2 regions of the Brevundimonas sp. GW821-FHT02A10 genome follow, and region 2 is predicted to be linked to the other one. Evidence: predicted binding sites of a transcription regulator. Region 2 holds the regulator's gene; the other holds the start of a gene.
What was found. Region 2 encodes HrcA, which represses chaperone genes, less so after heat shock. Its sites were predicted from a motif close to GTTAGCANTCNNNNNNNNNGANTGCTAAC; they were not measured.
Positions count from the first base shown of each region.

Region 1 (15,371 bases), on a different contig from region 2:
TAATAGGCGCGGTATTCCTTCGCCACGGCGGCGATCTGCTCCGGCGTCCCGGTCAGGCCGACGACGCCCTCGGGGAAGCCGTCGGATTCCAGATAGTCCTTCAGGGCTTTCGGCGTGTCGCGCGCCGGGTCGACGCTGACGAAAGCGATCTGCAGGTCCTTCGCCTTGTCGCCCATCTGTTTCTTCGTCGCCGCCAGCCCGGTCAGGGTCGTGGGGCAGTAGTCGGGGCAGTAGGTGAAGCCAAAGAAGACCAGGGTCCATTTGCCGTTCAACATCGTCTGGTCGACCGTCTGGCCGTCCTGATTGACCAGCTGGAAAGGCCCGCCGACGGCCGGTTGGCCCGTCGATGAGGCCTCCGCCGTGACGCCGCGCTCGCGTCCGGTGACCACCACCACGGTGACGGCGGCCAGTGAGGCGGCGATGATGAAACAGGCGGCGGCGAACAGCAGGATGGAACGGCGTGGCATTTGGTCTTTCCCGGCGCTGCCGACAGACGGCCGCGAGCGGTCTATAGAACGGCCGTGGACATCCGTGAAACCGCCTCTTCCTCCGCTATGACGTCGCAGCCCCCCCTGCTGGGCGGCGAGGGCCCCGCCGACCACTGGCGCGACCTGCCCCGGCGCGGCCGCGGCCTGACCCTGCGCACTCTGATCATCCTGCGTTGGCTGGCTCTCATGGGTCAGGCCGCGACCATCTGGGTGGCGCATGAGCTGCTGCATTTCCCGCTGGCGGTCTGGCCCTGCGTCGCGACCATAGCGGCGGGGGCGGCGGTCAATCTGGCGGCCCTGCTGCACCTCCGGCGCACCGACAACCGCCTGCCCGACGGCCGCCAGACGGCGCTGCACCTCGGCTTCGACATCCTCCAGCTCTCGACCTTGCTGGGCTTGACCGGCGGGCTGGAGAACCCCTTCTGCCTGCTACTGGTCGCGCCGGTGACAGTGGCGGCGGCGTCGCTTCCGGGCCGTCAGGCCATCGGCCTCGGCTTTCTGGTCCTGATTGCCACAGGCGTCCTGTTCAAATGGTCCCTGCCCCTGCCCTGGCAGTCGGGCACAGAGCTGATCCTGCCCCTCCTCTACCGGATCGGCCTGGCCATGGCTCTGACCACCGGGGTGGTCTTTACCTCCGCCTATGCCTGGCGGGTCGCGGCGGACGCCGAGAAGCTGGAGCTGGCGCTGGCCACCACCCAGGACGTGCTGCAACGCGAGCAGCGTCTTGCCGCGCTCGGCGGTCTGGCCGCGGCGGCAGCGCACGAGCTGGGCACGCCGCTCGCCACCATCCAGGTCGTGGCCAAGGAGATGCTGCGCGGCGCCCCCGCCGACAGCCCCGAGGCCGAGGACGCCGCCCTGCTGCTGCAACAGGCCGACCGCTGCCGCGAGATCCTGACCCGCTTGTCCCAGCGGCCCGAGGACGGCGATCCCCTTTATACGGAGGTGGGCCTCAAGGCCCTGCTCAATGAGGTCGTCGATCCGCATCTGGGCTTCGACCTCGACATCACCATCGCGACCACCGCCGCCGACGGCCAGCCCGCTCCGCAGGTGAAGCGCCTGCCCGAGGTGGTCCACGGCCTGTCGGCCCTGGTCGAGAACGCCGCCGATTTCGCCGCCTCGGCCGTGCGGGTCTCGGCCAATGTCGATGAGGACTGGATCGTGGTCGAGGTGCTGGACGACGGCCCCGGCTTCGCCCCAGACATCCTGCCGCGCCTCGGCGAGCCCTATGTGACCAGCCGCCCGCACGGCAAGGCGCGCCGGGCCCTGGCCGCCCAGCTGCGCGCCGCCGCCCGACCGGCGCGGGTGGGTCTGGGCGTCGCGCTGGGTCGCCGCAAGGACGCTTCACCGCCTCCGCCGCCCTTCCCGCCCCTGCCCTCGACCGAGGCGGTCATCCCCAGCCAGGGCGGGATGGGGCTGGGCTTCTTCATCGCCCGCACCCTGCTGGAGCGGACCGGCGGCCGGGTCACGGTCGGCGCAGGTGACGGCCCGATCGGCCATCGCGGCGCCCGGGTCACCGTGCGCTGGCCCCGATCCGCGCTTGAAATCGCCTGATTACAGGCGCTTCCTCGGTCGCGACCAAACGCCGCGCATGTCTTGACCCGAACGGTCTGGACCGCGACTTGAGGCCCATGGAGACTCTTGAAATGTCAGGCATCGAGGACCGCGTCGCCGCGCTTCACGATAAAACCCTTCTTCTGCTCGACGACGATCAGGCCCTGCGCACCCGGATGGGGCGGGCGCTGGAATCGCGCGGCTTCGACGTCACCACGGCCGGATCCCTGGCCGAGGCGACCGATGCGCTGAAGACCTCGCTTCCCGCCTATGCCGTGCTCGACATGCGGCTGGAGGACGGCAACGGCCTGAAGATCGTCGAGGCGATCCGCGAGCGCCGCGAGGACGCCCGCATCGTCATGCTGACCGGCTACGGCGCCATCGCCACGGCGGTCGCGGCGGTCAAGGCCGGGGCGGTCGACTATCTGTCCAAGCCCGCCGACGCCGACGATGTGGTCAAGGCCCTGCTGGCCATCGGCGACGCCTCGCCCGAGCCGCCCGAAAACCCGATGAGCGCCGACCGGGTGCGCTGGGAACACATCCAGCGCGTCTATGAGCTCTGTGACCACAACGTCTCGGAGACTGCCCGCCGCCTGGGCATGCACCGCCGGACCCTGCAGCGCATCCTGGCCAAGCGCGCGCCGCGCTAGGGTCTACTCCCTCAGCGTTCGCATCGCCCCGAGCCGAGCAAACGCCAGCGTCAGCGCTTTGCGACGCGCAGGCGCCAGCGCCAGCACCGGCGCGTCCCTGACCACCGCCCCGCCGAAGGCATCGGCGACGATCAGACCGGGCTCATCCGGCAGGACGCCTTCCGGGAACTCCGGGGCGACGGCGAAGAAGAAGGCGTCGCAGAAGGGGGCGTACTCCGGCCATTTGCGGTCGACGCGATAGTCCTCGATGCCGGACTTCACCTCGCAGATGACGATGTCGCCCTTCCTCCCGATCGCCATGACATCGGCGCGCCGTCCATTGGGCAGGCAGACCTCCAGCAGCGGCGCATAGCCCATGTCGATCAGCAGACGCGCCGCCCCGCGCGTCACGGAAAGCGTGGTCTCGGGCCGGCTGAAGACGAGTTCGATATCGAGAAGGGCGCTCACTTGCCCATTATGTTCCGGGTCCGTTCCGGTTTCAACCGGCGCCCATCAGACGAAAGACCTCAGACGAACCGCTTGCGGTTCTCGCGCCATTCGGTCGCCGTCTGACCCCAGATATCGACGCGATAGGCGTCTGATGGCGGCGGCAACTGGCCCGGCCCCCGATTGGTCGATCCCAGCCGTTCCGCCAGTTTCGCCGAAGCCACATTGTCCGGAGCGATGGTGTGGATGAGATCCGTCCAGCCCAGAACGTCGACGGCATAGTCCATCGAGGCCACGGCCGCCTCCAGCGCATAGCCCTTGCCCGTGGCGTCGCGATGCAGGCTCCAGCCGATCTCGGTCCCCGGCCACTGATGCGGAAACCACGGGCCGATCCGGCCGACCCACTGCCCGGTCTCCTTTTCGATCACCGAAAAGAAGCAGGCTCCCGTCAGGCTCCACGCCCCGGCGCACGCCATCACGATCCGCCAGGTCTCGGAGGCCGTCTTCGGCCCGCCGATGAAGCGCGTCGTCTCAGCATCGGACTGGAAATCGCACCAGCGCTCGAAATCGCTCATCGCCATGGGGCGCAGGATCAGCCGCGCCGTCTCGATCACCGGCCCCTGAACCCCCGTCACGCCAGATCCTCGATCTCGGCGTCGGTCAGCTCGCCCGGCACGATGGTCACCGGCAGCTTCCTGCCCGTGAAGGCCGCGCCGTGCTTGAGCACCGCCGAAACCAGAGGTCCCGCCGACTTGCCGCCCCCGGCCGAAGCCAGGACGAGAATCTTGATCTCCGGATCGTCGCCGACGGTCTTGCGGATCGCCGCCTGGGCGTCGCCGGTCTCGATGATGAACAGGGGTTGGGCGCCCGAACGTTCGGCGGCCTCGGCGCCCAGACGGGTCAGCAGGGCCTCGGCCTCGGCCCTCTGCTGGCGCTGGATCTCCTCGCGCACCCCGGCCCAGTGCTCGTCGGAACTGTCGGGAATGACGGCCAGAAGCGCGACCCGGCCGCCGGTCGAACGGGCCCGGCGCGAGGCATAGCGCAGGGCGGCGTCGAACTCGGGGCTGTCGTCGACGACAACCAGAAACTTCCTGGGCATGGGGCTCACTGCGGCCGCGACCGCTCTCGACGCGGCCTGCCCCCACTCAAGCGCGTTTTGCTCCCTGCGCCAATCGGGTCGTTTGACCGACCCCGGACCGAAGGGGTCTCAGACTTCCGGCTGCGGCGGCGAGGTGATCACCTCGACATTGTCGTTGAGCAGATAGGACAGCTCCGACAGGGCGACGGCCCGGGCTTCCGGCGTGGTCGCGGCCTCGACGGCGGCGATCTTCTTCGGGATGTCCTCGGAAATGCCGCGCAGGATGCATTTCAGGTCGCCGTCCGTGCCCCGCTCCTTGAGGATCAGATGGCCCTGCATATCGGTCTGGGACAGATGGGCGGCGCGGTCCTTGAAGCCGGTGAAGTCGGCGCCGGTCAGGAAGCCTGCGGCGTCCGCGGCCTTTGCCGCGGCCCAGGCGTCGACCACGGCCTTCAGCGAGGTCGACTGGCTGACGATGTCGACGAACAGGGGCTCGCCGGCGACCGAGACCGGGGCGCCCGCCACCGCATGGGGCTGGGCTGCGGCGACCGCCACATTGGGGTCGCTCATCATCAGGGCGAGGCTCAGGGCGAGACCACAGGACATCGAAACTTCTCCGCCGGATCAATTCAGGAATCAGGACCGGAATAACCGTTGAACCGGCTTACGCCTGACCCGTAAACGACACCTTGAGATCGACAGGAAACGTTTACCATGACCGACTGGACCGCGTTTGACGCCGCCGCCGCCCGCGACGCCGAGGCCCGCATCGTCGATCAGTTCACCGCTGACCCCGACCGGGTTGGACGGATGGGCGTCGAGGCCGCCGGCCTCTATCTCGATCTGTCGAAACAGGCCTGGACCCGCGAGGGCTTCGAGACCTGCCTCGATCTGGCCCGCTCGGCCGGGGTCGAGGCCGCCCGCACGCGCCTGTTCGGCGGCGAGGCCATCAACTTCACCGAAGGCCGCGCCGTCCTCCATCCCGCCCTGCGCGCCGGGAAGGGTTCGAACTTCATCGCCCTCGGCGAAGCCGTCTCGGCCGAGGTCGACGCCGTCCGCGCCGACATGGCCGCCTATGCGACCGCCGTCCGCTCCGGCGCCGAGACGGGCGCGACGGGCAAGCCCTTCACCGCCATCGTCCACATCGGCATCGGCGGCTCGGACCTCGGTCCGCGTGTGGTCTGGGACGCCCTGCGCCCGCTCGATCCGTCGATCGACCTGCGCTTCGTCGCCAATATCGACCCCCGCGACATGGCCGAGGCCCTGACCGGCCTCGATCCCGAAACCACCCTCGTGGTCGTCGTGTCGAAGACCTTCACCACCCAGGAAACCCTCGCCAACGCCGAAGCCGCCAAGGCCTGGCTGGCCGCCGGCCTGCCGGAAGCCGGACGCGACAAGCATTTCATCGGCGTCACCGCCGCCCCGGAAAAGGCCGTCGCCTTCGGCTGCGCCCGCACCTTCGCCTTCCGGGACTGGGTCGGCGGCCGTTACTCCCTGTGGTCGGCGGTCAGCCTGAGCTGCATCATCGCCCTGGGTCCCGACGTCTTCGAGGCCATGCTGGCTGGCGCCGCTGCCATGGACGATCACTTCGTCTCGGCCCCGCTGGAAAAGAACGCCCCCGTCCTTCTGGCCCTCGCCCAGATCTGGAACGTCGACGGCCTCAACCGCCCGGCCCGCACCGTCGCGCCCTACGCCCACGCCCTGCGTCGCCTGCCCGCCTTCCTGCAGCAGCTGGAGATGGAATCGAACGGCAAGCGGGTGCATCGCGACGGTTCGCCCGTCACGCGCCAGACCTGCCCCGTCGTCTTCGGCGAGCCCGGCACCAACGGCCAGCACGCCTTCTTCCAGCAGATCCATCAGGGCCCGCAGGTCGTCCCGGCCGAGTTCGTCATCGTGGCGAAGACGCATGCGGACGCCCCGGAATCCCCCCTCTGGTCCAACGCCCTCGCCCAGGGCCAGGCCCTGATGCTGGGCAAGACGACGGAACAGGCCCGCGCCGAACTGCTGGCCTCGGGTGCGAACGCCGCCGAGGCCGACCGTCTGGCCACACACAAGACCTTCCCCGGAAACCGCCCCTCGACGGCCATCGTCATGGAGCGGCTGACGCCCGAAACGCTGGGCGCCCTGCTGGCCCTCTATGAGCACAAGACCTTCGTCGAGGGCGTGGTCTGGGATATCAACTCCTTCGACCAGTGGGGCGTGGAACTGGGCAAGGTCCTGGCCAAGGCCATCCTCAAGGACGTGTCGGCGGGCGGTCCCTCGGCCGATCTCGATCCCTCGACGGCAGGCCTGCTGACCCGTCTGATCCGCTAGGCCCCAGACGCGAAAACGGGCGCCGAAGCGCCCGTTCCCCGCCCTTGCTGACGTCCGCGCCTTACCAGCGACGGTCGTAGCGATAGTCGCGGCGGTCATAGCGACCGCGGTCGTAGTCGCGGCTGTTGATGCCGTGCTCACGCTCCCAGTGACCTTGGTTGCGATAGCAGCGGCCGTCGCGGAAATAGCCGCAGTCCGGACCCCGATCGTAGCTGTAGCCGTAGCCGCCACGATAGTTGCGGTCGTCACGCGAGTTCGAGGAAGCCGCGCCCACCGCGGCGCCCGCCAGGGCCCCGCCGGCGACATAGCGGCCGTCGCCGTTGCCGAGGATGGCGCCCGCGATGCCGCCGATGGCGGCGCCGACCAGGGCGTTCTTGGCGGTGTTGTCTTCGCGATGATCGCGGTCGCGATAGCTTTGCGCATCAGCCGAACCGGCCAGCAGGCTCAGGGCCAGAACGGGAGCCGCAGCGGCGGCGGCGAACTTGAACTTCATCATGGTGCGTCTCCTTGCAAGATGTTGGGCCGGCGGATGCCGACTTGATGATGCCTTTCTACGACTTCGCTTCTGAACGACCCGGGTTCGGCGCATTCATTTTCGGTTCAGCTTCGTAAAGCCGCGCCCGACCGATCTTGTCCCCCGCCCGTGAGCCGCATACCGTTGGAATTCAAAGGGGGCGTGATGATCCGCAGGCGTAGCGTATTCGGGGTGTTGGCGTGCCTCGTGGTCGCGGGATGCGCCATCAATCCTCCCGCGTCCCGCATGCCGGCGCCGTCCCCTCCGCCGCCCCCGATGGTCGCGGAGCCCCCACCGCCTCCACCGCCTCCTCCTGCCGCCGCTGCTCCGCCCCCTCCCGCCGACGTGCGCATCTCGGCCCGGTCGGAGATCAGCCCGACGGACGTCCCCGGTCTCCTCCCCCTCCATGTCGATCCGGTCGAGGCCTCCGAGGCCCTGATCACTCTCGCCTCGACCCGCTACGCCGCCGACGACCTCAAGGGCGCGCTGGAGGCCTTGGACGCCGCTGTCGCCGTGGTCGAAAAAGCCTACGGGTCTGACGACGTTCGCCTCGCCCGTCCGCTCGGCTCGCGCGCGCGGCTGAAGATCGACGCCGGCGACTATCCGTCCGCCCACGCCGACCTCGACCGCGCCCTGGCCCTGCGCCGTGCGGGCCGCACCACATCAGACGCGGACGCCCCCGACGCCGCCGAGATCGCCACCCTCATCTACGACCGGGCCAAGGCCTATGACGCCCAGGGCCGCAACGAGGAGGCCGAGGTCGCGGCCCGCCAGTCCTACGACCTGCGCCGCGCCGTGCTCGGTCCCGTGCAGGAAAAGACCGCCGACAGCCTCAACCTCTACGCCAACACCCTGACCGCCCAGGGCCGCCACGCCGAGGCCGACCCCGCCTATCGTCAGGTGCTGGGCATGTATGAGGTGCTGCACGGCCCCAAGGACTTCCACCTGGCCATCGTCCTGTCCAACCTCGGCAATTCGCTGCGCCGCACCGGCCGGGCCCGCGAGGCGGCCCCCCTCTATCGCCGCGCCGTCTCGGTCGCTGAGGTCTCGGGCGACAAGGTCCTGCTGGCCCAGTGCCTGACCAACTACGGCTGGTTCCTGCATACGCAGGGCGATGGGAAGAAGGCCGAGATCCAGTTCCGCCGCGCCCTCGACCTCGCCGTGGCCCTCGTCGGACCCGATCATCCCTTCGTCGGCGCGGTGCGCGCCAACATCGGCTTCAGCCTGCTGGACCAGAACCGCCCCGCCGAGGCCGAACCCGAGTTCGCAGCCGGCCTCCACGCCCAGGAGGCAGGCCTCGGTCTCGACAGCCCCGATCTGGTCGAGACCCTCGGCGGCTATGGCCGCACCCTCGCCGCCCTGAACCGCCCGGCGGAGGCGGAAGCCCTGTTCCTGCGCGGCCGCACCATCGCCGCCACCCGCCTCGCCGCCGCCCATCCGATCGGGCTCGATCAGTCGGGCCTCTACGCCGGCTTCCTGCTGGATCAGAACCGCCCGGGCGACGCCCTCGCCGAACTGCGCGGCTCGCTGGGAACCCTGGTGGGTCACGCTTCGGGCGGCCGCGACTGGCGCACCAGCATCAGGGGCGCCGGCCCGCTGTTCGAACAAAGGGTCCAGGCCGACTGGCGTCTGGCCTCTGCAGCGCCCTGACATCTCGGCGAACGGGAATCGTCAGGCGACGTCGCCGCCCTTCGGGTTCAGGATGAGATCATGAAGGGGATGGGGGCAGCTCTGGGATTGATCGTCGCGCTCGCGGCCTCGCCCGCCCTTGCCCGCGATCCCGACCGCGCCGCCGTCCAGACCCAGGCCGACGCCGATGTGAAAGCCGCCTCGGCCGCCCAGTCGGCCAATGACTGGGAAACCGCCGCCCGCGCCTACCGCGCCGCCTGGATGGGCCATCGTAAGGCGCTGGGATGGCGCTCGGTCGCCGCCGCCACCGACGCCTATAATCTCAGCGAGATGCTGACCGCCGCCGGGCAGACGGACGAGGCTGCCCACGTCCGTCGTCAGGCCATCACTGAACGGATGCGCGCCATCGGCGGCGGCGGGATCGATCTCGCCGACCTGTGGAAGCTCGAGGCCCGGGCGCTCGAAAGCGCCAAGCCGGATCAGTCCGAGGCCGCCTGGCGGACCGCCCTGACCCTCTATGAGGCTGATCCGCGCCATCTCGATTCCGCCGTCGAGGCCGCCGCCGGCGTCGCCCTGACCTGGTCCGTGCGCGTCCGACCCGAACAGGGCCTGCCCTGGGCCGAGCGGTCGGTGTCTCTTTCCGAGCGCGGCGCCTCGCCGTGGATGAAGACCTGGGCCCTGACCACGCGCGGCCGCCTCAAGTCCGAGGCCGGGGATTTCGAGGGCGGGCTGGTCGACCTGCGGGCGGCGGTCGCCACGCGCAATCCCGACGACGGCAATCCCCTGCAGCAGCTCGCCCTCGCGCTGGACGCCCAGGGCCGCTACGACGAGGCCGCCGCCGTTCTGGACGCCGCCATCGCCGCCTTCGAACTACAGGGCGCCGCCGGTCGCGCGGGCCTCGCCGAGGCGCTCAACACCCTCGGTCAGGTCCGCACCAGCCAGCAGCTCTATGTTCAGGCCGAGGCCATCTATCGGCGCGGCCTCGAAGTCGCCGCCGACGACCCGTTCGAGACCTCGGTCATCAACGCCAATCTCGGTTGGAACCTCGACCGTCAGGGCCGCTACGCCGAGGCCGAGCCCCTTCTGCGTCAGGCCGTGATCGATATCCGCGCCCATGAGGGTCGCGAGACCCGCAACACCGGCTTCACAATCGGAAATCTGGCGGGCGACCTGCAGGCTCAGGGGCGGCAGACCGAGGCCCTGCCCCTGCTGCGCAAATCCTATGAAAGTCTGGCCCGGACCATCGGGCCCGAGCACCCGGCCATCGGCTGGACTGTCAACGCCCTGGCCGGTGCCGTCGCCGCCGTCGAGGGCCCTTCCGCGTCCGAGCCCTGGTTCCGTCAGGGCATCGATCTGGCGCGACGCCGCATGCCGCCCGGCCATCCCCAGGCCACGGAACGCGCTGAGGACTTCTCCCGCGTCCTGCTGAAGGCCGACCGCCCCGCCGACGCGCTCGACGTCCTGCGGCCCGCCGGTCAGGCCGCCCTGTCGCGCGCCGGAAGCGCCAGCGAGACGGTCCAGTCCCAGCGCGCCTTCAACCGCAGCCGCAGCCTGTTCCGCCTGACGGTCGAGGCCGCCTGGGATAAGGCGGCCTCTCCCTCATAGGACCCGACGCAGTACCGCCGGGTCGCACACCCGGTCAGTTGGCCGGGTATTCCATCGCCACCGTCAGGGCCAGATCGCCCGAGGCGGGGACCGTGAACTTGACCTGATCGAAGGTCGGGACGGCGCGCAGGGTCTCGCCGTGCAGCATGCCCCAGCCCTCGGCCGGGCGGCCGTTGACCATCTTCATGTCCTTGTCACCGTCGGCGTCGTGCAGGGCGGTGATCGAATAGTCGCCCGGCGCCACGTCATGCAGGGTGAAGGTCCGGGTTCCCGCCGCCGGATCGGAGATCCGTTCGCCGTAGACGCCTTCGTGTTTCATGAACTGGCTGCGGGTCTGCAGCCCGACCAGCAGTTCGCCGCCGCGCGCCTGGACGCCGGTGAGGGTCACGGTGACGTCTCCGGCGAAGGCCGATCCGGCAGTGGCGGTGAGGGCCGCAGCAGCGGCCAAGGCGATCAGAGAGGCTTTCATTGTCGTTCGTTCCGAATGTCGACGGCGCCAATCGCCGTCTGCAATGTTCTTTATGTTGCAAAGTACATTGCGTCAAGCGCCCCATTCTTTAACCCCGTCACCGAACCTTGCCTTGACCCGCCGGGCCTCCCCTCCTACTTGCACGGCGCGTTAGCACTCTCAGGCGCCGGCTGCCAAAACGCCGGTCCGGAGCGCTACCGAGGAAACATTAGAAGTCTCACCGGAGAATATGCAGATGGCGTTTCGTCCTCTCGGCGATCGCGTGCTGGTCAAGCGCGTTGAAGAAGAATCCAAGACCAAGGGCGGGATCATCATCCCCGACACCGCCAAGGAAAAGCCGCAGGAAGGCGAAGTCGTCTCCGTCGGCCCCGGCGTTCGCGATGAAACCGGCAAGGTCAACGCTCTCGAGCTGAAGGCCGGCGACCGCATCCTGTTCGGCAAGTGGTCGGGCACCGAGGTCAAGCTGGAAGGCGAAGACCTGATCATCATGAAGGAATCCGACGTCCTGGGCGTGCTGTCCTAAGCACCCGCGTCGACGACCTTCTTCTTCGAAAACACCAGATAAGGAGCTGCCTCAATGGCTGCCAAGATCGTACAGTTCAACACCGACGCGCGCGACAAGATGCTGCGCGGCGTCAACGTCCTCGCCAATGCCGTCAAGGTGACCCTGGGTCCCAAGGGTCGCAACGTCGTGATCCAGAAGTCCTTCGGCGCTCCGCGCTCGACCAAGGACGGCGTGTCGGTCGCCAAAGAAATCGAGCTGGAAGACGCCTTCGAGAACATGGGCGCCCAGATGATCCGCGAAGTCGCTTCGAAGACGAACGACAAGGCGGGCGACGGCACCACCACCGCCACCGTTCTGGCCCAGGCCATCGTGCAAGAGGGCCTCAAGGCCGTCGCCGCCGGCATGAACCCGATGGATCTGAAGCGCGGCATCGACAAGGCGGTCACCGCCGTCCTCGAAGAGATCAAGTCCAACTCCAAGCCGGTCTCCAACAACTCGGAAATCGCCCAGGTCGGCACCATCTCGGCCAACGGCGACCTCGAAGTCGGCACCCTGATCGCCGAAGCCATGGCCAAGGTCGGCAACGACGGCGTCATCACCGTTGAAGAAGCCAAGACCGCCGAAACCACCGTCGACATCGTCGAAGGCATGCAGTTCGACCGCGGCTACCTGTCGCCCTACTTCATCACCAACGCCGACAAGATGGAGGTTCAACTCGAAGAGCCCCTCATCCTGCTGTTCGAGAAGAAGCTGTCGTCGCTGCAGGCCATGCTCCCGATCCTGGAAGCCGTGGTCCAGTCGGGTCGCCCGCTGCTGATCATCGCCGAGGACATCGAGGGCGAGGCCCTGGCCACCCTGGTCGTCAACAAGCTGCGGGGCGGCCTGCGCGTCGCCGCCGTCAAGGCTCCGGGCTTCGGCGACCGCCGCAAGGCCATGCTGGAAGACATCGCCGTCCTGACCGGCGGCCAGGTCATCTCGGAAGACCTGGGCATCAAGCTCGAGAACGTCACCCTCGACATGCTCGGCAAGGCCAAGAAGGTCACCATCACCAAGGACGACACCACCGTCGTCGAAGGCGTGGGTGAAAAGGCCGACATCGAAGCCCGCGTCGCCCAGATCAAGGCCCAGATCGAAGCCACGACCTCGGACTACGACAAGGAAAAGCTGCAGGAACGTCTGGCCAAGCTGGCCGGCGGCGTCGCGGTTCTCCGCGTCGGCGGTTCGACCGAAGTCGAGGTGAAGGAAAAGAAGGACCGCGTCGACGACGCCCTCAACGCCACGCGCGCCGCGGCTGACGAAGGCATCGTTCCCGGCGGCGGCATCGCCCTGCTGAAGGCCTCCAAGATCCTGGCGGGCGTCACCGGCGACAACGCCGACCAGACGGCCGGCATCGCGATCATCCGTCGCGCCCTGCAGGCTCCGATCCGTCAGATCTCGGAAAACGCCGGCGTCGAAGGTTCGATCGTGGTCGGCAAGGTGCTGGAAAACGACAGCCCCACCTTCGGCTTCAACGCCCAGACGGAAGAGTACGGCGACCTGGTCGCCATGGGCGTCATCGACCCCGCCAAGGTGGTCCGCACCGCCCTGCAGGACGCCGCCTCCGTGGCCGGTATCCTGATCACCACCGAAGCCGCCGTGGCTGACGCTCCCAAGAAGGGCGGCTCCGGCGCCCCCGACATGGGCGGCGGCATGGGCGGCATGGGCGGCATGGACTTCTAAGCGGAAGGGCGGGCCTCAGCCCGCCCGAACGCCCCGGCGCAGGCCGGGGTCCAGAAGCTCAGCCCAGGCTGAAACTGACGAAACCCTGGCTGTCTCAGCCAGGGTTTCGTTAGGGAGCAATTTATGATTTTGTGTTGTTCTCAAATCGAAGTGCTCCTATGTGAGCAGCCCTTCACGTGGAGACTTGCGATGTCCAAATCTATTCAAGGCGGCGGCGGCGGACATCGCGGCGGCGGCGGCGGCTAAAAAGCAGTTTCTAAAAACCCCGGTATTGTGCCGGGGTTTTTTGTTGGACCGGGGGGCTCACGTGAACTGGAACGATCGGAAGGAGCCGTCTGGCTATATTTTCGGCGCCGTCGCAATTTTCGCGGCTATCCAGGTTCTGCTGATCTTGATCCGGATCATCCTGCCCCTGGCTTTCACCTCCTTTCCCGGATGGGCCGTTGGCTGGTTGGACGCAGTCGTCATCGGCTGGGGCATCAACCTCGTCTATGTCGGGATCACCCTTGTCATTTACCTCGTACAGCGAGTCGGCAGCGATCCGTCAGATCATGGATTCGAGCGGCTGGTCAGATATCTTCTCAGCGCATACGACAACACTGCCAGCTCGGATGTAATAGAAGAAAAACAGAAAGAAATCCGTAGAATCGGTGCTTACTGTGAAAGAACCGAAACGAAAATCACTGTTAGTGATTACCACAAGGCAACAAATTCATTTAAAGTCGAAGTCAGAGACATCCGACATATAAAGAACTTGTTCAAAGACGTCTCGTTTCGAAACGATGATTTCGACATCACGGTTGAGCCCGATCCGGTCGACATGGAACTTCTGGGAGAGGTTACGGTTCTATCCCTGACCCCGGATGGAGGTGTAAAGAAGACATTCATAGAAGATACGAGGTCAATAAAACTTTCCGACGAAAGCAAAGTATATAAGGCAATACTTGATATCGATATACCGCCTCGCTCAAAGGCAATTTTTGATTTTAACTACAACATACGACAATTAAACAACGGGCCGTTCTGGTATTCAACAAAACTTTACACGCCCAGCTCAAATATACTGTTCAAGAACCTGACCGGCATGCCCATTACGGTCAGCGTAGTGGGCGGGGCCGATCAGACCACGCCAGAACCCGTGGTAATCGAGAACGGGTCTTCCGGCTTCGTCAGCGTCTACAGTGGACCGCTTGGCGCCTCCGTCCGGAAGGAAATGACTATATCGGCGATGACCGGCGGCTGACGACCACAACTCGTCCTCCGGTGATCCAAACCCCTTCCCAAACGTTGCCGTTCGGACGAGGAGGCGGCGATGCTGGGCGAGCTGAAGACCTATCAGGCGAAGCGGAATTTCGGGGAGACGCCGGAGCCGAAGGGGAAGCAGGCGAAATCGAACACACCCGGCGGTCGCTATCTGATCCAGCGCCACGCCGCCACGCGGCTGCATTATGATTTCCGCATCGAGGCGGACGGGGTGCTCAAGTCCTGGGCGGTGACCAAGGCGCCGTCGCGGGACCACACCGTCAAACGGCTGGCCGTCGAGGTCGAGGACCATCCGCTCGACTACGGCTCCTTCGAGGGCACCATTCCGGGCGGCAACTACGGCGCCGGCACGGTGCAGATGTGGGACACGGGGACCTGGGCGCCGCAGGAGCCGGATCTGGAGGCCGCCTTCAAGAAGGGCCAGATCAAGATGATCCTCGACGGCGAACGGCTGAAGGGCAAATGGGCCCTGATCCGGCTCCGGTCCGACCGCGGCAAGCCGTCCAAACGGAACAACTGGCTGCTGATCAAGGAGATCGACGAATACACCGTCGACGGCGAGGGCGACGCCAATATGGAGATCGACGCCTCGGTCACGACCGGCCGGACGATGGCCGAGATCGCCGACGGCAAGACGCAGTGGACCTCATCCAAACCCACCGGCCGCAAGGCGCCGCCCAAGCCGAAGGCCTCCAGGGCCCAGACCTCCACGGCGACGAAACCCCACGCCTTCGTGCCCATCCAGCTCTGCTCCATCGCCGACTATCCGCCCTCGGCCGCCGGCTGGGCGCATGAGATCAAGTTCGACGGTTACCGGCTCCAGATCGGGGTCGGCGGCGGCCGGGCGACGTTGCGCACCCGCAAGGGCCTCGACTGGACCGACCGCTTCCCCGAACACGCCGCCGACGCCGCGAAATGGCCCGACGCGGTGATCGACGGAGAGCTCTGCGCCCTGACCGAAGACGCCAGCCCGGACTTCTCGGCCCTGCAGGCGGCCATCTCGGACGGGGACACCGGCGGCCTGATCTATTTCGCCTTCGACCTGCTGTTCGAGGGATCGGAGGACCTGCGCGCCCTGCCCCTGTCGCACCGCAAGGCGCGGCTTCAGGCTTATCTGGACCGCATCCCCAAGGCGGCGGCGAAACGCATACGTTACGTCGA
Region 1 is NZ_JBWKWC010000001.1:1,075,557-1,090,927, forward strand. It holds gene AC07U0_RS04965 (SCO family protein) at 1-467, opposite strand, end outside; gene AC07U0_RS04970 (ActS/PrrB/RegB family redox-sensitive histidine kinase) at 555-2,039, shown strand; gene AC07U0_RS04975 (ActR/PrrA/RegA family redox response regulator transcription factor) at 2,132-2,689, shown strand; gene mmcB (DNA repair putative endonuclease MmcB) at 2,693-3,118, opposite strand; gene AC07U0_RS04985 (GNAT family N-acetyltransferase) at 3,196-3,750, opposite strand; gene AC07U0_RS04990 (universal stress protein) at 3,747-4,214, opposite strand; gene AC07U0_RS04995 (hypothetical protein) at 4,323-4,799, opposite strand; gene pgi (glucose-6-phosphate isomerase) at 4,908-6,506, shown strand; gene AC07U0_RS05005 (YMGG-like glycine zipper-containing protein) at 6,568-7,002, opposite strand; gene AC07U0_RS05010 (tetratricopeptide repeat protein) at 7,267-8,670, shown strand; gene AC07U0_RS05015 (tetratricopeptide repeat protein) at 8,740-10,254, shown strand; gene AC07U0_RS05020 (DUF2141 domain-containing protein) at 10,289-10,723, opposite strand; gene groES (co-chaperone GroES) at 10,959-11,246, shown strand; gene groL (chaperonin GroEL) at 11,301-12,947, shown strand; gene AC07U0_RS05035 (hypothetical protein) at 13,108-14,190, shown strand; gene ligD (DNA ligase D) at 14,260-15,371, shown strand, end outside.
Region 1: the regulator HrcA is predicted to act here: its motif matches at 10,873-10,901, upstream of groES (co-chaperone GroES).

Region 2 (15,371 bases):
AGAAACGCGTACCAGTCGGGCAGGGCCGCCCTCAGCCGCTCGCGCGTGGACGGCGGCCGCGCCGCCCGGCCCCACAGGGCGACCGATCCGGTCATGGCGAAGAACTCGTTGATGTTCGACAGCATATAGGCCTGCGCCGGCCAGTCGCCGCTGCGCTTCGCCTGAGCGAAAGCGGCGACGAGGTGCGGGTTGTCCCGCGCGCCCGTCAGGCGTCGGGCCTGATAGACGTGCAGAAGTTCGTGCAGCAGGACCGGGTTCTCGGGCGGCGAGACCGCGTCGTTCAGGGTCAGGCCGTTGCGGTCGACGCGGCCCGGCATGTTCAGTGTCGGATCGACGGTCAGGCGTACGCTGCGGAACCAGACCTTGATGTCCTCGCGGATGTTCAGGCTTTCGACCAGATCGATCTGCTGACGGATGTACGCCCCCACCGTCGCGCGCTTTCCGGACGCCGCCGCGGTCATGTCGACGGTGAAGCCGCGGTAGGCGAAGACCGGGTCGTCTTCGGCCAGGGCGGGGGCCGCGACCACGGCCAGAAGGCCGGCGGCCACGATGCGGCGGGTCATCATCATTTCGGGCGCTCCGGCGTCTCAATCCATTCCTCTTACACGGAGATCGGCTGATGGGCCGTCGCAAGAAGGGCGAGGTCGTCAACGGCTGGGTCTGCCTGGATAAACCCTTCGAGATGGGCTCGACCGACGCCGTGTCGAAGATCCGCCGCCTGTTCAACGCCCAGAAGGCGGGACACGCCGGGACGCTGGACCCTCTGGCCTCGGGTATCCTGCCGATCGCGCTCGGCGAGGCGACCAAGACCGTGCCCTTCATGATGGAGGCGGAGAAGATCTATCGCTTCACCGTCCACTGGGGGATTTCGACCGACAGTATTGATCGCGAAGGCGAGATCATCGGCCGCTCCGACGTGCGGCCCTCGCTGGAGGCGGTCAAGGCGGCCCTGCCGGCCTTCGTCGGCGAGATCGACCAGACCCCGCCGCGCTTCTCCGCCATCAAGGTCGACGGCCAGCGCGCCTATGACCTGGCCCGCGACGGCGCCGAGTTCGAACTGGCCAGCCGCAAGGTCGTAATCCACGAGGCCGAGGTCACCGACATGCCCGACGCCGACCATACGGAGATCACCATCCGCACCGGCAAGGGCGTCTATGTCCGGTCGCTGGCGCGCGATCTGGCCCTGGCCCTGGGCGCCGAGGGGCATGTCTCGGCCCTGCGGCGCGAGAAGGTGGGGCCGTTTTCGGTCGATAACGCCGTCACACTGGATTTCCTGACCGATCTGGTGCATAGGGACGCCGCCTTTGAAGGCCTGCTGCCCGTAGCGACCGCCCTGGACGACATCCCGGAGCTGGCCATTACGGAACAGGACGCCTTCTCGCTTCGTCAGGGACGACCGATCGTTCTGCTCCCCCGACAGGTCGAAACGCTCAGGAGCCGCCTTCGGGACGGCGACAGAACCGTTTCAGCCTTTCACGGACAGACCCTCGTCGCTCTCGGTCAGTTGCGGGCCGGCCGGCTAGAACCCGACCGCGTTTTCAATCTTTCCTGACTCCGGTCAGGGGACTCCAACCTGGAGAATACGATGTCGATTACTGCTGAACGCAAGAACGAAGTCATCGCCGACAACGCCCGCTCCGCTGGCGACACCGGCTCGGCCGAGGTCCAGGTCGCGATCCTGTCGGAACGCATCGCCAACCTCACCGAACACTTCAAGACGCACAAGAAGGACAACCACTCGCGCCGCGGCCTGCTCAAGATGGTCTCGCAGCGTCGTCGCCTTCTTGACCACCTGACCAAGGTCGACAAGGAGCGTTACACCGCTCTGATCACCAAGCTGGGCCTGCGCCGCTAAGCGCTCCCGGCGACAACGGTTTCGAGGCGCGGGCCATGTCCGCGCCTCTTTCCGTAACTAGAGACCAGCCGCGCGCTGCGGTACCTACGGCGCAGGACCTGATCGGTTGAGGCTCTTGCCGAGGCCGTGAATCGGGTCCCGAGAAATGACGCGAGGGCTCGAGAATAGTCCTCAACACTCCCGGATCGACCGCGATGGCGTGGCGATCCATGGATCGAAGGACTGAACGCCCGACGCATCCAGCCCCACTGATGGGACCCCGGCCGGAATACGCCGCCCGGGACACGAAAGAAGAATAATGTTCGATATCAAACGCAAGACGATCGACTGGGCCGGCCGCCCGCTGACCCTGGAAACGGGCCGCATCGCCCGCCAGGCCGACGGCGCCGTTCTGGCCACCTACGGCGAGACCGTCGTCCTCGCCACCGTCGTCTACGGTCGCGCGCCCAAGCCGGGCCTGGACTTCTTCCCGCTGACCGTGAACTACCAGGAAAAGACCTTCGCCGCCGGCAAGATCCCGGGTGGCTACTTCAAGCGTGAAGGCCGTCCGACCGAGAAGGAGACCCTGGTCTCCCGCCTGATCGACCGCCCGATCCGCCCGCTGTTCGTCAAGGGCTTCAAGAACGAGACCCAGGTCGTCGTCACCGTCCTGCAGCACGATCTGGAAAACGATCCGGACGTCCTGGCCATGGTCGCCACCTCGGCCGCCCTGACCATCTCGGGCGTGCCCTTCATGGGCCCCATCGCGGCCGCCCGCGTCGGTTACATCGACGGTGAGCTGGTCCTGAACCCGACCATCGACCAACTGCCCGACTCGCAACTCGACCTCGTCGTCGCCGGCACCGCCGACGCCCTGATGATGGTGGAATCGGAAGCCAAGGAACTGTCGGAAGACACCTTCCTGGAAGCCCTGATGTTCGCCCAGCGCGGCATGCAGCCGGTCATCGAAGCGATCATCGAACTGGCCGAACACGCCGCCAAGGAGCCCTTCGACTTCCAGGCCGAGGACCACTCGGACGTCGTCACCGCGATCCAGTCGCTGGTCGGCGACGACATCAAGGCCGCCTACACTCACACCGCCAAGCATGACCGCCACAACGCCGTCGGCGCCGCCAAGAAGAAGGCCGCCGAGGCCCTGGTGAAGACCGAAGAGAAGCCGGACGGCGTCGAATCGGCCAAGTTCGCCACCGCCTTCAAGGAATGCGAAGCCCACGTCCTGCGTCGCGACATCATCGACAACGGTCACCGCGTCGACGGCCGCGCCCTCGACAAGGTCCGCTCGATCGTTTCGGAAGTCGGCGTCTTCCCGCGCACCCACGGTTCGGCCCTGTTCACCCGCGGTGAAACGCAAGCCATCGTCGTCGCCACCCTCGGCACCGGCGAAGACGAGCAGTACATCGACGCCCTGACCGGGACGTACAAAGAGAAGTTCCTGCTGCACTACAACTTCCCTCCCTACTCGGTCGGTGAAACCGGTCGTATGGGCGGCGCCGGTCGTCGTGAAATCGGTCACGGCAAGCTGGCCTGGCGGGCGATCCGTCCGATGCTGCCGTCGGCGGAAGACTTCCCCTACACCATCCGTCTGGTCTCCGAGATCACCGAGTCCAACGGCTCGTCCTCGATGGCCACGGTCTGCGGTTCGTCGCTGGCCCTGATGGACGCCGGCGTGCCCCTGAAGAAGCCCGTCTCGGGCATCGCCATGGGCCTGATCCTGGAGCCGTCGGGCGAGTTCGCCATCCTGTCGGATATCCTGGGTGATGAAGATCACCTCGGCGACATGGACTTCAAGGTCGCCGGCACCCGTGACGGCATCACCTCGCTGCAGATGGACATCAAGGTCGCTGGCATCACCGAAGAGATCATGAAGAAGGCCATCGCCCAGGCTTCGGCCGGCCGCCTTCACATCCTCGACGAGATGGACAAGGCCATCGACGGCGCCCGCACCGAGCTGGGTGAGTTCGCGCCCAAGATCGAGTCCATCAAGGTCCCGGTCGACAAGATCCGCGACATCATCGGCACTGGCGGCAAGATCATCCGCGAGATCGTCGAAAAGACCGGCGCCAAGGTCAACATCGAGGACGACGGCACCGTCAAGATCGCCGCTTCGGATCAGGAGAAGATCGACGCCGCCAAGAACTGGATCTCGTCGATCGTCTCCGAGCCCGAGCCCGGCATGATCTACTCCGGCAAGGTCGTGAAGGTCGTCGACTTCGGCGCCTTCGTGAACTTCTTCGGCGCCAAGGACGGTCTGGTCCACGTGTCGCAGATCGCCCTGGAACGCGTCGCTAACCCGGCTGACGTCCTGTCCGAGGGCCAGGAGGTCAAGGTCAAGTTCCTGGGCTTCGACGATCGCGGCAAGACCAAGCTGTCGATGAAGGTCGTCGATCAGGAAACCGGTGAGGACATCACCGACAAGATCAACGCCGAGCGCGCCGAGCGCGGTGAAGCCCCGCTGACCGAAGACACCGGCGGCGGCGGCAAGAAGCGTGAAGGCGGCGGCGAAGGCCGCGGCCGTCGCCCGCGTCGCGACTAGTCGCACGCAGCACCGCTGAACCGATCGAGGCCCCGCTGGAAACAGCGGGGCCTTTGTCGTTTTGACGGGCCAAACGTCCCGCCCATTACCGAAACATAATGTGGGCTTCCGCATCCACGGCGGAGGTCAGGCGCCTCTTTCCTTCAGGGCGCGAGTGTTGCGCCGGGAGGATCCATCATGTCTGCCATCGTTCTCGCACGGGGCTCGCGCCCCGGCCGCGTTTCGCTGTCCCGTGCCCGTCGCGCAGGTCTTCTCGGTGTCGCCGCGCTGCTGCTCTCGGCGGCGCCGGCCCTTACCCAGGATATCGCCCGTATGGACCAGATCATCCGCGCCTCCGTGGACGAGGGTGAGTTTTCGGGCTCGGTTCTGGTGACGCGAGGCAATCAGGTGCTGCTGGACCGAGGCTATGGTCTGGCCGACCGCGAATGGGGCGTCGCCAACGACGGCGATACCCGGTTCCGGCTGGCCTCAGTCAGCAAGCAGTTCACCTCCGTCGCCATCCTGCTGCTGGCGGAACAGGGCCTTGTCGATCTCGACGCCCCGGTGAAGACTTGGCTCCCGGATGCGCCGGCCGCCTGGGACGCGGTCACCGTCCGGCATCTCATGTCGCACACTTCAGGCATTCCCGACCTGACCCGCTTCGACGATTTCGAAGCACTCAAGACCCGGCCCACCACGGTCGCCGCCCTGATCGCCCGGTTCAGCGACCGCCCGCTCGAGTTCGCGCCGGGCGCCCGCTGGGCCTATTCCAACTCGGGCTACATCCTGCTGACCGCCGTGATTGAGAAAGCCAGCGGCCAGCCCTATGCGACCTTCATTTCCGAACGCCTGTTCCAGCCTCTCGGCATGACCGCCAGCGGCTATGACGAGGCGACGAAGATCCTGCCGCATCGCGCCTCCGGCTATGTCCGTACCGACGAGGGCTTCGCCAACGCCGACTATGTCGACATGACCGTCCCTCAGGGCGCGGGCGGCCTGTATTCGACCACCCATGATCTTCTGAAGTGGGAGCAGGGTCTGTTCAGCGGTCGGGTGCTGAAGCCGGCTTCGCTCGCCCTCCTGACCACCCCGGTCCGCAACGACTATGCGTTGGGACTGATCTCCAAAGAGCAGGATGGTCACCGGATCATCAGCCACAACGGCGCGATCGAAGGCTTCAACACCTGGATGGCCCGCGCTGACGACGGGATGACGGTCGTGGTGCTGGGCAATCTGAACGGACCGGGTCCGGACAAGCTGGGTCCGACCCTGATGACCCTCGCCCACGGCGGAGCGGTCACCCTTCAGACCGAACGGCAGGCGGTCTCCGTCACGCCGGACGTCCTCGCCGGCTACGCCGGTGTCTATGAAGCCTCCCCGGCCTTCGCCATCACCGTTTCGGTCGTCGATGGACGGCTCATGGCTCAAGCCACGGGTCAGCCCGCCTTCGAACTGTTCGCGGAGAAGACCGACGGCTTCTTCCTCAAGGTCGTCGACGCCCAGCTCAGTTTCGACCGTGACGCCTCGGGCGCGGTGACCGGGCTCGTTCTGCATCAGGGCGGTCACGACCTCCCCGCGCGCAAAACGAAGTAGTCGGCCTGATCGAGGCCCCGCTGGAAACCGCGGGGCCTTTGTCGTTTCGGGAGCGGGCGGCTATGGCTGGGCGATGGCCCCCAAAGCGATCCCCGCAGAAAAGCCCGACGAGGCCGACTACAGCCGCAGCATGGGCGGCAAGGCGCTGGGCGCGCGGCTGCGGCGGCTGTCGGAGCGGATCGACGGCGACGGCACGCGGATCTACGCCGCCCGGGGTCTGGTGTTCGAACAGCGCTGGTTCGGCGTCCTGAACCAGATGGTGCTCAAAGGTGCGACGACCGTGGGCGAGATCGCCGCCACCATGCGCATCACCCACGTCTCGGTCAGCCAGGCCTGCCGTTCGCTGGAGAGGGCGGGGATCATCGCCTCGGCCCCTGATCCTGCCGACGCCCGGCGCCGCATCCTGTCCCTGACGCCCGAGGGCTCGGCCCTGGTCGAGCGGATGTGGACCCTGTGGCAGGCCTTCAACGCCGCCGCCGCCGAGATCAATGAAGAGGCGGGCGACGTGGTCGCGGCGCTGGATCGGCTCGACGACGCCCTAGCCCGCAAGTCCCTCTTCGACCGGATCCTTGAGCGGATCGACGACCTCCCGCCCGGGACCGATTGACGAATTAGGTAGTTGCCTACATATCTGTGTCGACGCCACGCGTGGGAGACGGACCAATGACCTTCACGACCGACCGCCGGACCGTTCTCTCGGGCGCCGCCGCCCTCGCCTTCGCGCCCCGGTTCGCCGCGGCTCAAACCGCCCCGCAAACGCCTGACGACGCCATCGCTCGCCTCTACCGCTCGGCCGTGGTCATCAACGGCAATCTGGTCGGCCCGTTCGATGACGCGGCGCCGCTGGACGCCGCGACGGCGGCCCAGGTCCACGCCTCCGGCCTGACGGCGTTCAAGCTGTCGATCGGCGGCTCTTCCGGTGGCTATGCCGAGACCAGCGCCGACATCGCCGCCATCGACAAGGCCATCGGCCTCAGCCCCGACGTCTATATGAAGATCAACCGCCTCGAGGACTTTGCCGAGGCCAAACGGACAAACCGGGTCGGGGTTATCTTCTCGTTCGAGGCCGCCGACATGCTGGACGGCAAGGTCGACAATATTGACCATTTCAGCGGCCTGGGCGTCCGGGTCATGCAGCTCAGCTACAACACCGTCTCCCCCTTCGCCTCGGGCGTGATGGCGGCCCAGCCCTCGGCGGGCCTGACGCCTCTGGGCCGCGAGGCGGTGGCCCGGATGAATGCGACCGGCGTCACCCTCGACCTCAGCCATGCCGACGAGGCCTCGACCCTTTCGGCGATGGCCGCCTCGACCCGGCCTGTGGCCATCACTCATGCCGGCTGCGCCGCCGTTCATGCCCATCCCCGCAACAAGTCCGACGCCGTCCTGCGCGCGGTCGCCGACAAGGGCGGCGTGGTCGGAATCTATGAACTCAGCTACCTGTCGGAGGGGCCGGAGCAGCAATCGCTGGACGTCTATCTGGCCCATATGCTCCACGCGCTGGACGTCTGCGGCGAGGACCATGTCGGCATCGGCTCGGACGCCATCCTGACCCCCTTCGACACCTCGCCCGCGAGCATGGCCGAATGGGACGCCTCCATCGCCGCGCGCAAGGCCGCCGGTGTCGGCGCTCCGGGCGAGGGCCGTCCGCCCTTCGTCGAAGGACTGAACCGGCCCGACCGCGCCGAGGTCATCGCCCGCGCCCTGCTGGATCGCGGCCAGCCGGTGCGGGTGGTCGAGAAGATTCTCGGGACCAATTTCCAGCGGGTGTTCGCCGAGACTTGGCCGGTCTGAAAACACAGCAAGGTTTGCACTGGACAGGATGTCGCAGCCCTTCCATGCATCGGGCATGACCGATGTCGCGCCCCCCGCTCTGGAACCCCAGACCTTCAGTCCGCTGGAAAAGCGGGTGACCCTGATCGCCCTGATGATCGTCTTCCTGCTGTCGGCGCTGGACCAGACCATCGTCTCTACCGCCATGCCGAGGATCGTAGCCCAGCTGTCGGGGCTGGATCTCTATCCCTGGGTGACCACGGCCTATCTGCTGGCGTCGACGGTGATGGTGCCGATCTACGGCAAGCTGTCGGACATCTACGGGCGCAAGCCCATTCTGGTGATCGGCATCGTCCTGTTCATGATCGGGTCGATGCTGTGCGGCCTCGCGGGCGAGTTCGGATCCCTGCCGCTGCTGGGCGGCGGCATGACCCAGCTGATCGTCTTCCGCGCCATCCAGGGGCTGGGCGGCGCGGCCCTGATCACCTCGGCCTTCGCCGTCATCGCCGACCTCTATCCGCCCCGCGAGCGGGCCAAGCTGGGCGGCCTGTTCGGCTCGACCTTCGGTCTGGCCAGCGTCATCGGCCCCCTGATCGGCGGCTTCTTCACCGACCTGCCGACCGCCCATCTGCTGGGTTATGACATCGCCGGCTGGCGTTGGGTCTTCTACATCAACCTGCCTCTGGCGGGCCTGGCCCTGTTCATGATCCTGGTCGAGATGCCGCGACTGACCCATAGAACGGGCGGCAAGATCGACTTCGCCGGGGCCGCCCTGCTGCTGACCACCTTCGTGCCCCTGCTGCTGGCCCTGAGCTGGGGCGGGACGGCGGGCTGGAGCGCGCCACATATCCTCGGCCTGTTCGCCGTGGCGGCGGTGTCCCTGATCGCCTTCCTGATCGTCGAGAGCCGCGTTGCCAACCCGGTCATCTCTCTGGCCCTGTTCAGGAACCGCACCTTCGCCACGGCCAATCTGTCGGCCTTCCTGATGTTCATGGCCTTCATGGGCATGGTGTCCTTCCTGCCCCTCTATATGCAGCTGGGTCTGGGCCTGCCCGCGACGACCAGCGGTCTGGCCATGATGCCCCTGACGGTCGGACTGATCATGGCCGCCACGGCCTCGGGTTTCCTCGTCAACAAACTGGGGCGCTACAAGCTGGTGATGATCTTCGGCGCGGCCCTGACCTCGCTGGCGGCCTTCCTCCTGTCCCAGACCCCGTCCGACGCGACCCTGTTCGACCTGATGTGGCGGGTGACCCTGCTGGGCCTCGGGCTCGGTCCGGCGCAGAGCGTCTTCAACCTCGCCTCCCAGAACGCTGTGCCGCGCGACCAGCTGGGCGTCGCGACCAGCGCCGGCCAGTTCTTCCGTCAGGTGGGCTCGACCGTGGGCGTGGCGGTCTTCGGCGCGGTTCTGACCCACAATCTGGCGGCGCCGATGACCCATCGCTCGACTGCCGAGCCCTCGGCCCAGGTCCAGGCCCTGTCTCTGGCTGATCTGGAGAAGCTGGCCCTCGCTACCCGGGTTCAGGCCCAGCCGGGCGCCCCGACCGCCGCCGCCGTCGATCCGGCGGTGCGCGAGACGGTCACCGGGGCCATCCTCGGCGTCATCTTCGCCGGCTTCGTCGTCTGTCTTCTGGGGCTGATGGCGACCCTGCTCGTGCCTGACCTGCCGCTGCAGGCGCGCGGCAAGCCCGAGCCGCTGGATCGAGCGCTCGGCGAGGCGCCCGGAGAGCCCCCGGCCGACCCTGCTTAAGAGCGAGCCCCCGGCCGACCCGGCTTAACGGATCAGGCCGCGCACTCGGCGGGCTTCGTCTCACCCGGGCCGTACATGGCGCAGGAGCGGTCGATCTCCCCCTGGATGGCGGCGCATTCGTTCTGGGCGTTGCACGGCGGATGGGTCGCAGGGCTGACGGCGATGCAGCGCCGGACCAGTTTCGCGGAGGCGGCGGCCCCGATGTCCTCGGCGCAGCTCTTCACGGGCGTCGGGGGGACCGGATCGGTGATCGTGGCCTCGGCCTCTTCCTGGGGCGGGGCGTCCTCGGGCATCACCGGCGTCTGGGCCGGAGCCGAGGCGACCTCGGCCTTCTTTTCCGGAGCGGGCTCACCGCAGGCCGACAGCAGGGGCGTGGCCAGCAGCAGGGCCGCCGACATCATCGCCAGAGAAGTCAGTCCACGCATCGGCACGCCTCCACGGTCATTCAAAGATCAGGGAACGGCGCGGACGATGCCTCGATCCGCGCCGCTCGGCTAGCCCCTTCGGAAACCCGCGTTTCGGGTTCCGGAATCCCTCGCTGAATCAGGCCTTGAGGGCGGCCTCCAGCGCCGCCTTCTGCTTGATGAACAGCTCGGCGCAGCCGATTTCGGCCAGCTGGAACAGGCGGTCGAACTCGGCGCGGGAGAAGCCGCGCTTCTCGCCGGTGGCCTGGATCTCGACGATCGTGCCCGTGCCGGTCAGGACGAAGTTCGAGTCTGCCTCGGCGTTGGAGTCTTCCTCGTAGTCGAGGTCCAGCACCGGCTCGTTCTCGAACACGCCACACGAGACGGCCGCAACCTGATCGAGGATCGGATTGGTCTTGAGCACGCCTTCCGAAACCAGATGACCGAGCGCCGTGGCCATGGCCACCCAGGCCCCGGTGATGGAGGCGGTGCGGGTGCCGCCGTCGGCCTGGATGACGTCGCAGTCGATGACCACCTGACGCTCACCGAGCGCCTTCAGGTCGACGACGGCGCGCAGGGAGCGGCCGATCAGGCGCTGGATTTCCTGGGTGCGGCCGGACTGCTTGCCGGCGGCGGCTTCGCGGCGGCCGCGGGTGTGGGTGGCGCGCGGCAGCATGCCGTATTCGGCGGTGACCCAGCCCTGACCGGTATTGCGCATCCAGCCGGGGACCTTGTCCTCGACCGAGGCCAGGCACAGCACCTTGGTGTGGCCGAAGGTGACCAGGCAGGAGCCCTCGGCATAGCGGTTGACCCCGGTCTCCAGCGTCACGGCGCGGAGTTGCTCAGGGGTACGGTCGGAAGGGCGCATGGGAGGTCCTAGTCAGTGAAGGCTCGGCTGCTTATCCTGAAACCGTGAGCCTGTATGCCCCCCCATCATCGTACCCGAGCCGCCGCCTGATTCTGGGCGGTGCGATCGGCGTTGCGGCCGTCGGGATGGCGGGGTGCAGCGGCCCGCTGACCATCGAGGCCGGGACCGGCACGGCGGCGCGTCTGGCCTGGGCGGCGCAGAAGCAGCTCGGCGTCACCAAGGGCTATGACAAGGGCTACCACGCTCTCGCCTATCCGGGCGGGGATGTGCCGAGGAAGACCGGCGTCTGCTGCGATGTGGTCATTCGCGCTGCTCGCGATGGCCTCGATCTCGATCTGCAGAAGCTGGTCCACGAGGACATGGATGAGGCCTTCGACGCCTATCCCTCGAAGGCGCGCTGGGGACTGACGAAGCCGGACGCCAATATCGATCACCGCCGCGTGCCCAATCTGGAGGCCTTCTTCCGGCGGCAGAGCGCGGAGGTCTGGGCGCCGGAGGGCAGGCCGAAGGGGGCGCGCTTCCCCGAGCCGCTGCAGGTCGGCGACATCCTGACCTGGCGCAATCGCGACGGCGGGCCGCACATAGGCCTGGTCAGCCGGGCCGGGGATCACCCGTTGATCATCCACAATTTCGGCCTCGGCGTGATGCAACACGGCCTGTGGCTGATGGCGACCTCCCGCGCGGCGGGCCACTATCGCTGGCCGGTGGTCGCATGAGGTCTCCGCTGCTCACCTCCACGGCGCTGGAATCGCCCGGCCTCGGCCTGACCGGCCTCGACCAGCGCGCGCGCGACATCTTCCGCCGCATCGTCGAGACCTATCTGGAGAACGGCGAGCCGGTCGGGTCGCGGACCCTGTCGCAGCGCGGGGTCTCCCTGTCACCCGCCTCGATCCGCAACACCATGCAGGACCTGACCATGGCGGGGCTGCTGGCGGCGCCCCACACCTCGGCCGGACGGATCCCGACCCATGCGGGCCTGCGGTTGTTCGTCGACGGCTTCCTTGAGATCGGTGACATCGGTCAGGAGGAGCGGCGCGAGATCGACGCCCGGCTGGCCGGGAAGGGCAGGGGCTTTGACGAGGCGCTGGATGCGGCGTCATCGCTGCTGTCGGGTCTGGCGGGCGGGGCAGGGATCGTCGCCTCTCCGGTCTCGGACGCCGGGGTCAAGCACGTCGAGTTCGTCGCGCTGGGTCACGATCAGGCGCTGGCGGTGCTGGTCGGGGACGACGGCACGGTCGAGAACCGGCTGATGCCCCTGTCGGCGGGGGTGACGCCCTCCACGCTTCAGGAGGCGTCCAACTTCCTCAACGCCCGGCTCAAGGGCCGCCCCCTGGCCGAGGCGCGCACCGAGATGCGGGCCGAGCTGGACGCCGCGCGCCTTCAGCTGGACGCCACCGCCGCCCGTCTGGTCGAGGATGGTCTGGCGGCCTGGTCGGGCGGTCCGGACCGGGAGCGCTCCCTGATCGTGCGCGGCCGCGCCAACCTGCTGCAGAACCGCGAAACCGCCGCCGATCTTGAGATGGTGCGCGTCCTGTTCGACGATCTGGAGCAGAAGGAACAGCTGATCGGCCTGCTCGACGGGGTCAATGCGGCCCAGGGCGTGCGCATTTTCATCGGGGCGGAAACGCGGTTGTTTTCACTTTCGGGTTCCGCCGTGATCGCGGCGCCCTATATGAACGGCCGACAGCGGGTTCTGGGCGCCATTGGCGTGATCGGACCCGCGCGACTGAACTACGCCCGCATCATTCCGTTGGTGGATTACACCGCCCGGGTGCTGGGGCGAATGCTGGACGGACAGGACACGTGAGCGACACCCACCAAAACCCCACCCAGGAAGAACTCGACGCCATCGAGCGCGAAGAGGATGAAGGCGGTCCGGTCTCCGACGCCAACGAAAGCCTTGCGCCGCTGGATCAGGTTATCGCCGAGCGCGACGAGTGGAAGGACCGCGCCCTGCGCGCCGCCGCCGAACAGGACAATCTGCGCCGCCGCACCGAGAACCAGCTGAACGACGCGCGCGCCTTCGCCATCCAGCGCTTCGCCAAGGACCTGCTGGGCGTCGCCGACAATCTTTCGCGCGCGCTTCAGGCGGCTCCGAAGGACGCCGACGGCGCCGCCGCCGGTCTGGTCACGGGTCTGGAGCTGACCGAGAAGTCGCTGCTGGGCGCCTTTGAAGCCAATGGCCTGAAGCGGGTTGCGCCCTCGGCCGGCGAGGCCTTCGATCCGCACTTCCATCAGGCGATGATGGAGCAGCCCTCGGAAACCGTTCCCGGCGGCGCGGTCATCCAGACCATGCAGGCGGGCTATGAGCTGTTCGGCCGCACCGTGCGTCCGGCCATGGTCGTGGTCGCCGCCAAGGGCTCGGGCCCCAAGGCCGCCGCCTCCGGCGCCTATGGTGAGGCCCCCGCGGCCAACGGCGGCGCCTTCGACGGCAAGGCGTAAGACGCCCCGCTGACGAACGCGGTTACGCCTGTCGCTGAAATGGTTAAGGTCAGGGCATGTCCCTGACCGAGACCTCGACCGGCCGGCCGCGCGCCTTCTCTGATGTGATCGAGACGCTCGGGCGCCGCCCAGGCGAACGGCTCGCTCTGGGCGAGCTGGTCGACGCCTTCGGGGACCGGGCCTTCGGAGCGGTGATGCTGCTGTTCGGTGTCCTGAACCTGATGCCCTGGCCGCCCGGCGGCACCACGATCACCGGCGCGCCCCTGTTGTTCCTGTCGATGGAGCTGGCTTGGGGCCGCGAGGCCCTGTGGCTGCCCGGCTGGATGGAGCGGGCCACCGTCAGCCGCGCGACCTTCCGGAAGCTCAGCGACCGCTTCATGCGCTTGATCCGCTTCACCGAACACCTGTCGCGGCCGCGCCTGCGCTTCCTGACCTCGCGCTTCGGTCAGGGCCTGATCGGCCTGGCCTGCGTCTTCCTGTCGGCGGTGCTGGTCCTGCCGATCTTCGGGGGCAACCTGATCCCCGCCGTCGCCATCACCTTCTTCTCGCTGGGGGTGATGCAGCGCGACGGTCTGGCGGTGCTGCTGGGCTGGATCGTGACCGGGATCACGATCGTCGTCCTCTTCCTCGCCTGGAAGATCATCGTGGCCGGCTTCGGGCACGGCTGGGAGTGGGTGTCAGGGCTGTTCTGAACCCACTCGGCGTCGCTCCAGCCCACGGGCCCTCGCGCTCAAGCAGCGAGGCCCCGTGGGCCGAGCGATAGCGCTCTTCCCTAGGAAGCCAGAGCCGCTTCCGAGGCCACGATGCGGCTGGCGGCGTGGACGACGGCGGCGATGCGCAGGGCCGTCTGGATCTGGGCGGCAGGGACGGCGTGCTTCTTCAACTCGCCCTCGTGGGCGTCCAGGCAGGCGCCGCAGCCGTTGATGGCCGAGACGGCGGTCGACCACAGTTCGAAGTCGATCTTGTCCACGCCCGGATTGCCCAGGACGTTCATGCGCAGGCGAGCCGGGAGCGTCTGGTACTCGGGGTTATGCATCAGGTGCAGGGCCCGGTAGTAGATGTTGTTCATGCCCATGATGGCCGCGGCCGACTTGGCGGCGTTGATGGCCTCGGGCGACAGGTGTTCGGCGGCCGCGGCCTCGATGGCCTTCACAACCGGGGCGACGCCGATGGCGTGGGCCGAGGCGAGGAAGGCCCCCCACTTCTGCTGGTCGTTGAGCACGGTCTCGGAGGCGAGCGAGCCCAGGTTCAGGGAGATGTCCTTGGCGTAGGCGGGGATGAGGTCGCGGACGGTATCAATCGACATGGTCAGGTCTTTCAGAATTCGGGGAAGAAAAAAGGCGGCGGCGGTGATCCGCCGCCGCCCTTCTGTTTCGTCGCTCGTCGAGCCTTAGGCTGCGAGCGTTTCGCCGCCGGCGGGGCGGTTGCAGGCGCACAGTTCGTCGGTCTGCAGGGCGTCGACGACACGCAGGGTGTCGTCCGGCGCGCGGCCGACGTTCAGGTTGGTGACGTAGACGTGCTGGACGACGTTGTGCGGGTCGACGACGAAGGTCGCGCGCAGGGCCACGCCTTCTTCCTCGTTCAGGATGCCGAGCTCACGGGCGAACTTGCCGCCGTTGTCAGCGAACTGCCAGATCGGCAGCTTGTTCAGGTCGGCATGGTCGCGGCGCCAGGCCAGCTTGACGAATTCGTTGTCGGTCGAACCGCCGAGGACGATGGTGTCGCGGTCCTCGAAGTCCTTGCCCAGCTTGGCGAAGGCGGCGATTTCGGTCGGGCAGACGAAGGTGAAGTCCTTCGGATAGAAGAAGATGACCTTCCACTTGCCTTCGAAGGAGGTCTCGGTCAGCGGCTCGAACGCCGAGACGCCGTTTTCCTCGTGCGAGTTGAAGCCCGGCTTCACGCCGATGATCTTGAAGTTAGGCAGGGTTTCGCCGACGCCGAGCATGAGCAGTCTCCAGTGGTTTGAAATGGACCGTCGGAGGGGGAGGCCTCCGTCGCTGGAGCTCAAATGGTCTTTCGCAGCTGCGAAGTCAAATCGATCATTTCGCGTATGCGAATAAGAAAAACCTATGCCGACTGATGGCCGTGAGAGAAGCTGCTTTTATAGATTTCCCAACTACCAATCACAAAGTTTATCGATTTTCCCTGCCTTCAACAGGGGCATAGGGTCCCATCCT
Region 2 is NZ_JBWKWC010000009.1:4,370-19,740, forward strand. It holds gene AC07U0_RS17865 (hypothetical protein) at 1-569, opposite strand, end outside; gene truB (tRNA pseudouridine(55) synthase TruB) at 620-1,552, shown strand; gene rpsO (30S ribosomal protein S15) at 1,586-1,855, shown strand; gene pnp (polyribonucleotide nucleotidyltransferase) at 2,154-4,388, shown strand; gene AC07U0_RS17885 (serine hydrolase) at 4,566-5,960, shown strand; gene AC07U0_RS17890 (MarR family winged helix-turn-helix transcriptional regulator) at 6,034-6,567, shown strand; gene AC07U0_RS17895 (dipeptidase) at 6,624-7,751, shown strand; gene AC07U0_RS17900 (MDR family MFS transporter) at 7,807-9,480, shown strand; gene AC07U0_RS17905 (hypothetical protein) at 9,513-9,905, opposite strand; gene rph (ribonuclease PH) at 10,024-10,752, opposite strand; gene AC07U0_RS17915 (DUF1287 domain-containing protein) at 10,878-11,468, shown strand; gene hrcA (heat-inducible transcriptional repressor HrcA) at 11,465-12,559, shown strand; gene grpE (nucleotide exchange factor GrpE) at 12,556-13,194, shown strand; gene AC07U0_RS17930 (exopolysaccharide biosynthesis protein) at 13,251-13,886, shown strand; gene ahpD (alkylhydroperoxidase, AhpD family) at 13,967-14,500, opposite strand; gene AC07U0_RS17940 (peroxiredoxin) at 14,585-15,139, opposite strand.